Linked DNA regions of Colwellia sp. M166. The protein of the gene in region 2 interacts with the protein of the main gene of each other region in a pairwise test. Links are inferred from orthologs where the notes say so. Each region holds a gene or a part of one and is shown on either strand. Other genes may lie near its edges.

Evidence for each region.
Region 1: the proteins of secA (region 2) and ybgC interact in binary tests that used the Escherichia coli proteins (3 or more experiments, as listed by UniProt). The link is inferred for Colwellia sp. M166 from one-to-one orthologs.
Region 3: the proteins of secA (region 2) and secG interact in binary tests that used the Escherichia coli proteins (3 or more experiments, as listed by UniProt). The link is inferred for Colwellia sp. M166 from one-to-one orthologs.

What each region holds. Positions count from the first base shown.
Region 1 is NZ_CP040755.1:3,944,349-3,947,232, reverse strand. What follows is about bases 23-2,877. They hold ybgC (tol-pal system-associated acyl-CoA thioesterase), read right to left. Parts: upstream 1,728-2,877; coding sequence 1,317-1,727; downstream 23-1,316. Other genes in these bases: ruvB (Holliday junction branch migration DNA helicase RuvB), read right to left, coding at 2,870-2,877; tolQ (protein TolQ), read right to left, coding at 644-1,327; tolR (protein TolR), read right to left, coding at 201-629; tolA (cell envelope integrity protein TolA), read right to left, coding at 23-201. Also shown: more of tolA, read right to left, coding at 1-22; more of ruvB, read right to left, coding at 2,878-2,884.
Region 2 is NZ_CP040755.1:3,011,912-3,015,123, forward strand. The notes cover bases 28-3,210. They hold secA (preprotein translocase subunit SecA), read left to right. Parts: upstream 28-331; coding sequence 332-3,010; downstream 3,011-3,210. Other genes in these bases: FGD67_RS13710 (M23 family metallopeptidase), read left to right, coding at 28-206. Also shown: more of FGD67_RS13710, read left to right, coding at 1-27. UniProt on the Escherichia coli protein: Required for protein export, interacts with the SecYEG preprotein conducting channel.
Region 3 is NZ_CP040755.1:4,661,778-4,664,760, reverse strand. What follows is about bases 23-2,976. They hold secG (preprotein translocase subunit SecG), read right to left. Parts: upstream 1,721-2,976; coding sequence 1,325-1,720; downstream 23-1,324. Other genes in these bases: glmM (phosphoglucosamine mutase), read right to left, coding at 2,620-2,976; tpiA (triose-phosphate isomerase), read right to left, coding at 1,725-2,492; FGD67_RS20960 (class I SAM-dependent DNA methyltransferase), read right to left, coding at 23-456. Outside these bases: more of FGD67_RS20960, read right to left, coding at 1-22; more of glmM, read right to left, coding at 2,977-2,983. UniProt on the Escherichia coli protein: Subunit of the protein translocation channel SecYEG. Overexpression of some hybrid proteins has been thought to jam the protein secretion apparatus resulting in cell death; while this may be true it also results in FtsH-mediated degradation of SecY.

The DNA of each region.
Region 1 (2,884 bases), 930 kb from region 2 along the record:
ATCAGCCTTTTGTTTTTTAATCTGATTAAATTGTGCCTCGATTTTACTTCTATCAACAACCACCGCTTGAATCGGCTCCATTTGCGCCGATGGTTGCGTCGGTTTTGGTGGTAAAGAAAAGTCGCCTAATAACAAAACTGCCGCTAACCCTATATGTATGGCAAAACTTAACACTAAGGGGGTCGAATACTTGGATGACACTACTTACGCTCCGGGGTATCAGTCATTAAGCCAACAGATGGTACACCAGCCACTTTTTGTAACATCACCATTAATTGAATAACAGCATCATAAGAGACAGCACCATCACCATTAACTACAACAGGCGTATCTGGTTCTAACTTTAAATGTGCGGCAACTAACGTCGCGACTTCTTCTGCTGACATTGGCTTATTTTTACTGGTGCCAACCGCTAAATAGTAATTCCCCTCAGCGTCAATAGAAGCAACTAATGGTGGCTTCATATCTTTACTCAAGGGCTCTGCATCAGCCTGTGGTAAATCTACCTTTACGCCTTGGGTTATCAACGGTGCTGTCACCATAAAAATAATCAGTAATACCAACATGACATCAATATAAGGCACTACATTTATCTCAGCAACCTTACGGCGCCTAACTCGATTATACATAGTTATTATCTACCTTAGCCGTGTTGTTCTGTCGCAGTTTGTCGCTGTAAAATACTGGCAAATTCTTCCATAAAGTTACCATAACTGTTTTCCAGTTTTTCAACATTATGGCTAAAGCGGTTAAAGGCCATTACCGCAGGAATTGCAGCAAATAACCCCATTGCTGTTGCTATTAAAGCTTCTGCAATACCAGGCGCAACCATGGCAAGTGTGGCTTGCTCCACAGCACCTAAGGCAATAAACGAATTCATAATACCCCAAACCGTACCAAACAAACCAATATAAGGGCTTATTGATCCTACCGTAGCCATAAATGGCAGATGTGTTTCTAAACTATCAACTTCTCTTGATAAGGCCACCCGCATTGCTCGATGCGTGCCATCAACAATAACTTGTGGTGCATAAGCATGGCTTTTACGCAAACGCGCAAACTCACGAAAACCCGAGACAAAAAGACTTTCAATACCATCAACATGTTCTTTTGCTGATACTTCACTGTAAAGTTTACTTAAGTCAGCACCGCTCCAAAACTTATCTTCAAAGCTTTGTAATTGGCTTCTAGCCGCCATTAATACTTTACGACGTTGAAAAATCATCGTCCAACAAGCGATAGAGAAGCCAAGTAGGGTCAACATTACAAGTTGAACTAATAGACTAGCTTCTAAAAATAAATCAAAAAATGAGAGTTCAGCTGACACGTTTTAATGCTCCTAATATGCTTTTGGGGATAATACATGGTTTAACAACAGACAAATCAACACAGGCGACTTTAATTTCAACTGTGCATAATGTTAATTCATTCTGATTTACCAATTGTTGTGAAAAGACCACACTGGCCGATTTTAATTGATTTATGGTCGTGGTAGTCGTTAACAAATCATCGAGCTTTGCTGATGCCTTGTTGTCCATCACTACTTTTGTGACCACAAAGCCGATGTTTTGTTCTAAAAATATTGACTGATTAATACCAAGTGCCCGTAACCACTCAGTTCTTGCTCGCTCAAAAAATTTTAAATAGTTAGCATAATAAACGATACCACCGGCATCGGTATCTTCATAATAAACGCGAATAGTGTGTTGATGACTGTTCAATGACATTAATTTATTCAAATAATTTTATAAAAACCTTCAGAAGCTTATCTTAATAGATAAAGCTGACGCGCGACAAGGCTTAAGCGACTTTCTTTAGCACTATTTCAATAATAAATTTAATTATCGACAAAATCTTCCAGACTTTTGCTACTTATCACGGGTTGGTAATAAGTAGCGGTTATCTAGCATCGGAACTTCGCATTAGTTTTTCTAATGATAAATATAAATTTATTTCGTTTGTTCGAATAAATTTATCGGATTAAAATGACCCTGTTTTTGAGCTAGCGTACGAATTTTTTCTTTTACTGACAATTTTGTTGTTGGATATTCATTTTAGTTCATAAATTTTTTTATTTGGTATTGCTACCTCTCTATTGCATATTTCCTGGAAACCTAATTTCCTTCTATCAACTTATATTCTAAGTTGGCCCACATCAATTTATGTGGGCTTTTTTTTACCTAAAATATATCCAATTATTCTGTTCTCATTTATGGCTATGTCAATTTAATACTCTCCTAAAGGGACCTATTTAACCCCAGTTCGAGTTAAGCTGCTTTACTCAACCATGCTATTTAAGCGCCTATCAACGTTATTTTATCAACTAATAGACCGCTATTGGTTGCTATAAATTCCTTACTAAGCAACAACTTAAATATATATAATGAATAATTTAACCAATAACGCTATGAATAAACTGGTTATAAAGCCCATTAACCCGCACTCAGGTTACTTAATTCTGCTTCGGCTAAGTTACTCCTGTCTCTGTAAGAACTAAAAGTCTTAGGTACATAAGTTTATCGTTTAATATCAAAGCTGAGTATATCCCTCTTATAACCATAAGAAATTGATTAAATGGTTAACTTAAAGTCAATAATGATAGCTTTTCTATCCAAAAAATGACCGATTTAATAGCTAGGGTTTACTAGGAACTATTAGCATCAAAAATAGCCTATTGTGTAACTTTATTTGTTTTTAAAGTACAGCAAGCTGAGGGAGTTTAACTTATGATTGAGCAATCATTGAAATGCTTAAGCACGTATTTTAATAACCTAACATTAGCAAAGGCTAGAAGTAATCTAGCCACTCGTAGTATTTAGCAACCCTAACAATAAAAACACTCGTTAGGGTTTTACCTTGAGTGATAGCTTTATGATTTTTCCGG
Region 2 (3,212 bases):
TTAATCATGGTGATAACTTAAAAACTCGTTATGGTCACAATAAAGCAATAAAAGTATCGGTTGGTGATGTTGTTACTAAAGGTCAGGTTATTGCAAAAATGGGCAGTACAGGTCGTTCCACAGGACCACACGTACATTATGAAATTTTGCGTAATAATCGCCAAATAGATCCAAAAAAATACGTTTATCGCAAAGCAAAAAATTAGTTTTTGCACGAATTTCAGTTGTTTAAAATACTACTGCGATTACAATACTAAGCAAGTTTATGTGATCGGTCCCACCGGTCATTTATTTTCAGCGGAAGATTTTCTTCTCAATATGGTTTAACACGATGTTTGTAAAGTTAATGACAAAACTGTTTGGTAGTCGAAATGATCGATTACTTAAACAAATGTGCAAAGAAGTAACAAAAATTAATGCTCTAGAACCCGTTTTTGAAGCCCTCAGTGATGAAGAACTAAAAGCAAAAACAACTGAGTTTAAAGAGCGCGTTGAGCAAGGCGAAGTACTAGACGAGCTTATTCCTGAAGCATTTGCTGTGGTACGTGAAGCGAGTAAACGCGTATTTGGTATGCGTCACTTTGATGTGCAAATGATCGGTGGCATGGTACTCAACTCGGGTAAAATAGCCGAAATGCGTACCGGTGAAGGTAAAACGCTTACCGCAACTTTACCGGCTTATTTAAATGCTTTAACCAATAAAGGTGTGCATGTGATTACGGTCAATGACTACCTTGCTACCCGTGATGCGGATTGGAGTCGGCCATTATTTGAATTTTTAGGTATGACTGTTGGCTGTAATATTGCTGGTATGGCACCTGGCGATAAACAAGCAGCATATAACGCTGATATCACTTACGGTACCAACAACGAGTTTGGTTTTGACTACCTGCGCGATAATATGGCCTTTTCGCCAGAAGAGCGGGCACAAAAGCCATTAAACTTTGCCGTTATTGATGAAGTCGACTCGATTTTAATTGATGAAGCGCGCACGCCATTAATTATTTCTGGTCAAGCGGAAGATAGTTCTGAACTTTACCGTAATATCAATCTGGTAGTGCCAACGCTTGTTCAGCAAGATGAAGAAGATAAAGAAGGTCAAGAAAGTACCGGTGACTTCACCATTGACGAAAAAGCCAAGCAAATCTATCTAACTGAGCTAGGTCAAATACATATCGAAGAAATCATGATCGAAAAAGGTTTAATGCAGCAAGGAGATTCTCTATTCTCAGCAGCAAATATTACTTTACTCCATCATGTTATGGCGGCATTGCGTGCTCATAAACTGTTTCAAAAAGATGTTGATTATATTGTTAAAGATGGTGAAATCGTCATTGTTGATGAACATACCGGTCGTACAATGGAAGGTCGCCGTTGGTCAGAAGGTTTGCACCAAGCGGTTGAAGCGAAAGAAGGTGTTGATATTCAAAATGAAAATCAGACACTGGCATCAATTACCTTCCAAAATTTTTTCCGTATCTATAATAAATTATCAGGTATGACAGGTACTGCGGACACAGAAGCGTTCGAGTTTAATCATATCTATGGTTTAGAAACGGTGGTTATCCCAACAAACCAACCTATGGTACGTAAGGATTTACCTGATTTAATTTACTTAACAGCTGAAGAAAAGTTTGAAGCGATTTTAGAAGATATTAAAGACTGTGTTGAACGTGGCCAACCGGTTTTGGTGGGAACTATCAGCATTGAAACCTCTGAATTCTTATCTTCATTTTTAAAGAAAGCAAAGATTAAGCATAAAGTATTGAATGCTAAGTTCCACCAACAGGAAGCTGAGATTGTTGCCGACGCGGGTAAAATTGGTGCGGTAACCATTGCCACTAACATGGCTGGTCGTGGTACTGATATCGTACTGGGTGGTAACTTAAGTATGATGCTAGCTAAGCTTGATAACCCAAGCGCAGACCAAATTGAAAAAGTGAAAGCCGCATGGCAAGAAGAGCATGAAAAGGTATTAGCCGCGGGTGGCCTACATATTGTTGCCACTGAGCGTCATGAGTCTCGTCGTATAGATAATCAATTGCGTGGTCGTTCAGGCCGTCAAGGTGATGCGGGCTCAACGCGTTTTTACCTATCGATGGAAGATGGCTTAATGCGCATTTTTGCCTCTGAGCGTATTTCTAACATGATGCGTAAATTAGGTATGGAGCGCGGTGAAGCAATTGAACATCCTTGGGTGACTAAGAGTATTGAAAATGCTCAACGTAAAGTTGAAGGCCGTAACTTTGATATTCGTAAACAATTACTTGAGTTTGATGATGTTTCAAATGACCAACGTAAAGTTATTTATGAGCAACGAAATGAGCTGATGGATGAAGCAGATATTGCTGAGGTTATTAAAGCGATTCGTGCAGATGTCGTTAATGGTTTGATTAGTCAACATATTCCACCACAATCGTTAGAAGAAATGTGGGATGTTACGGGCTTAGAAGAACGTATTAAAGGCGAACTTAATCTTGAGCTGACTATTGCAAAATGGTTAGAAGAAGACAGCAACTTGCATGAAGAAACTTTACGTGAAAAAATTGTTGCAGAAGTTGAAGCGAGTTATGTTGCTAAAGAAGAGATGGTTGGTGCTGAAGTTTTACGCCAGTTTGAAAAGGCTGTTATGCTACAAAGCCTAGATTCTCATTGGAAAGAGCATTTAGCGGCAATGGACCATTTACGTCAAGGTATTCATTTACGCGGTTACGCGCAAAAGAATCCAAAACAAGAATTTAAGCGTGAATCTTTCGAGTTATTTGCCGAATTACTTGATAACTTAAAATATGATGTTATTGGTATCTTAAGTAAAGTGCAAATTAAGGCTGAATCTGATGTTGAAGCGGTTGAAGAACAACATAGAAAAGCTGATGAAGCACCGAAAGAGTTTACACATCAGTCGGCCTCACAGCCTGAAGAAACTGCGATGGCGCGTGTTGGACGTAATGAGCCTTGTCCGTGCGGCTCAGGTAAAAAATATAAACAGTGTCACGGTAAGTTAAGCTAACTTATCAAGCGTTAAGTCTGACATAAAAATACCAGTCTTTTGACTGGTATTTTTATGTTTAATAGCAATCCGTCTCAGAAAGTACCTCTTAGCGAGAATTTAAAAGTCAGTCTTTGAGTGCTTGCGGGGCAATGATAATTTCAAAAATTTGTACCTACTCATGTGTTCGATATAGCGCTAAGTGCATACTTCTTTAGATAAA
Region 3 (2,983 bases), 1.6 Mb from region 2 along the record:
ATGGTTATCAACCACTTCAGGATGAAGGTCAGTTGTTGCAAAGCGTTTTGCTACTTTATAAAGTAAGTCAGCTTCTTCTAATTTGTCGATAGTATTGAAGAAATCAAAGTGTTCGAATATTTCACGGGCATTAGGGCTAAAAGATTGTACATAGCTTTCAAGGTTTTGCGCTACACCTGTTTCACCCAATTTGTTCAAATCCATTTTACTGGTGTTATAAAAGCTTAATTTGGCAGCGTGGGTAAGTATTTTATCTTGCGCTTCAATTGGTTTGTTTTTAACAGTTTCATACATTGTAAGTACGCTTGGCTTGGTGTTCTCAAGTACACATTCTAAACGTCTTAATAGCGTAAAAGGTAAGATAATACGCCCGTACTGGCTTTGTTTGAAATCACCACGGAGAAGATCAGCAACCGACCATAAAAATGCTGCTGTAGAAGAGAAATTGTCCGACATAAGAGTTTACCTTGAAAGTGTTTAAGTTTCCGTAACTTTTGGCTTGAGGCTAATAGTTGTTGTGGCGATAAACTTAAAGGGTTATTCATATTAAGGGTAATCTACCACATAACTATGTTTTATAAAGTAATTAGTGCGTTTTATGCTAGTTTAAAATGCTTAATATTTGTAGTTTTCGATACTGTTTCTAAGACTGAGTTTTCTATGTGCTAATTAGGAAAAACATGGTTTCAATATTACAGCAAAAGTTTCTTATAGTAGTTTCTGGTATTTTTGCTTTTTAATAGTGAACCACTCGTTAATAATACTTTCAAAAGTATTATTAACGACAAGTTGAATATCTTTTTGTTCTTTAGGGTCAATATCCTGGATCAATAAAGCTTTAGTCTCAGCACGTTTTTCTGGCTTGTGCCAAGGCTACTTCAGGCTAGCTTCCAAAACCCATTGAGTTACGCTTTTAGTGTTCGGATAGTCATAATTGAATAGTTAACGTTTAGTTCGCGTAGGTTTTACTCCGAGCATTAAACCGTAGTCATCTAACAAGTTATACTTCTTGTCTTTAGACTTTGCTTGTCTTACTTCTGTATTGGTTAATGGTTAGGACGTTTTAGCCATTTTAGTAACATTCTCTTATCAACAAATAATGAGTGTTAGCTTTATTGCTACTAAAATCATCAGATTTTACCAAAATGCTTCAGACATAAAAAAACCGCAACACCTAGTTTAAATAGGTTATTCCGGTTTTTTATGGGTTCTATTAGAACCTGTATTTGGTGCAGATAGAGAGACTCGAACTCTCACGCCCTAAGGCACCACCCCCTCAAGGTGGCGCGTCTACCAATTCCGCCATATCTGCAAATTTTTTAAACTAGCCTGGTACGTCGCTATCTTTTTCTGTTGCAACATCACTACTTGGCACATCAGTATTATTAGCTTTAGGCTCAACACTATCAGTTGGAATAGCATCAGTTGCAGGAGCAACTTGTCCCGCAGGAGTGTCAATATTATTCCACTCATCCGTCGCTTTAACACGATTAGCGGTTAAGTTACCTAACACTAAGCTAATAACAAAAAAAGCAATCGCTAAGTAAGTAGTCGCTTTAGTTAAGAAGTTACCTGAACCGCTTGAGCCAAAAATAGTTGCTGATGAACCAGCACCGAATGATGCGCCCATATCAGCACCTTTACCTTGTTGAATAAGCACTAAGCCAATTAAACATAAAGCAACGATCAAATACACTACAATTAACACTTGATACAACATTTTATTATCCCTTTGCTGCTGAGCAAATTACTTTGAATTCATCAGCTTTTAAACTAGCACCGCCGATTAATCCACCATCGATATCGGCTTGTGCAAATAATTCTTCACAGTTTGTCGCATTGACACTGCCACCATACAACAATGGCACTTTAACTGCGACGTTTTCATCAATTTTCGCGATAAATTCACGAATAAAGTGATGTGTTGCTTGTGCCATTTCTGGCGATGCTGTTTTTCCTGTACCTATTGCCCAAACTGGCTCATACGCAATAACAACATCTTTAAAATTTTCAATACCTATTTCATCAATCACCGGCTGTAATTGCGCGGCTAAAACGACTTCGGTTTGCTCTGCCATTCGCTCTTCTTCACTTTCACCTATACATAAAATAGGTTTCAAGTTTGCCGCTAGCGTAGCTTTAACTTTTTGTGCAACTAATGAACTTGATTCTTTATATATACTACGACGTTCTGAGTGTCCTAGTATGACATAATTGACACCAACTTCTTGTAACATTGAGGTGGATACTTCCCCCGTAAATGCACCTTTAGCATGCTCATTTAAATTTTGAGCGCCTAAGCTGAATACCTTCGGCAATTTCAGCTCAGTGCTGACTAAACTAAATGCCGCTAAGTAAGGAAAGCTAGGACAGACAACAACTTCAACATTTTCATTTAACGTTAAACTGTTTAACTCTGAAACCATTGAGTTGACTAATGCCAAACTGCCATTCATTTTCCAGTTTGCTGCAACTATTGCGCGTCTATTCATTTTTCATTCCTAAATCAAAGCGGCGAGATATTAACTAACCTGTCGACAAGATACAAGTTTTTCAAGCAATATCTTGTTCAATTGCTTAATATTTATTCGACATGATGAAATGGTCGAATAGTTACCCCTAACATGCAAGCTTAACGGCGTCAGCAATATTGTGAGCTAAGGCTGTTACTTCATCGTGTTCAGGGCCTTCAACCATAACTCTGATCAGTGGTTCAGTGCCTGATTTTCTCAACAACACACGGCCACGACCGGTCAATGTTTCATTCACTTTTTTAACAGCAGCAACAACTTCATCATTAACTAAAGGATCGCTATCACCCGAAAATCTAACATTGACTAAAACTTGTGGTAACTTGGTCATGCCTTGGCGTAATTCGAATAAGGCTTTACCGGTATTACAAATAGCCGTTAAAACATTCAATGCCGCAATAATACCATCACCTGTTGATGTATGGTTTAAGTTGATGACATGGCCAGAGTTT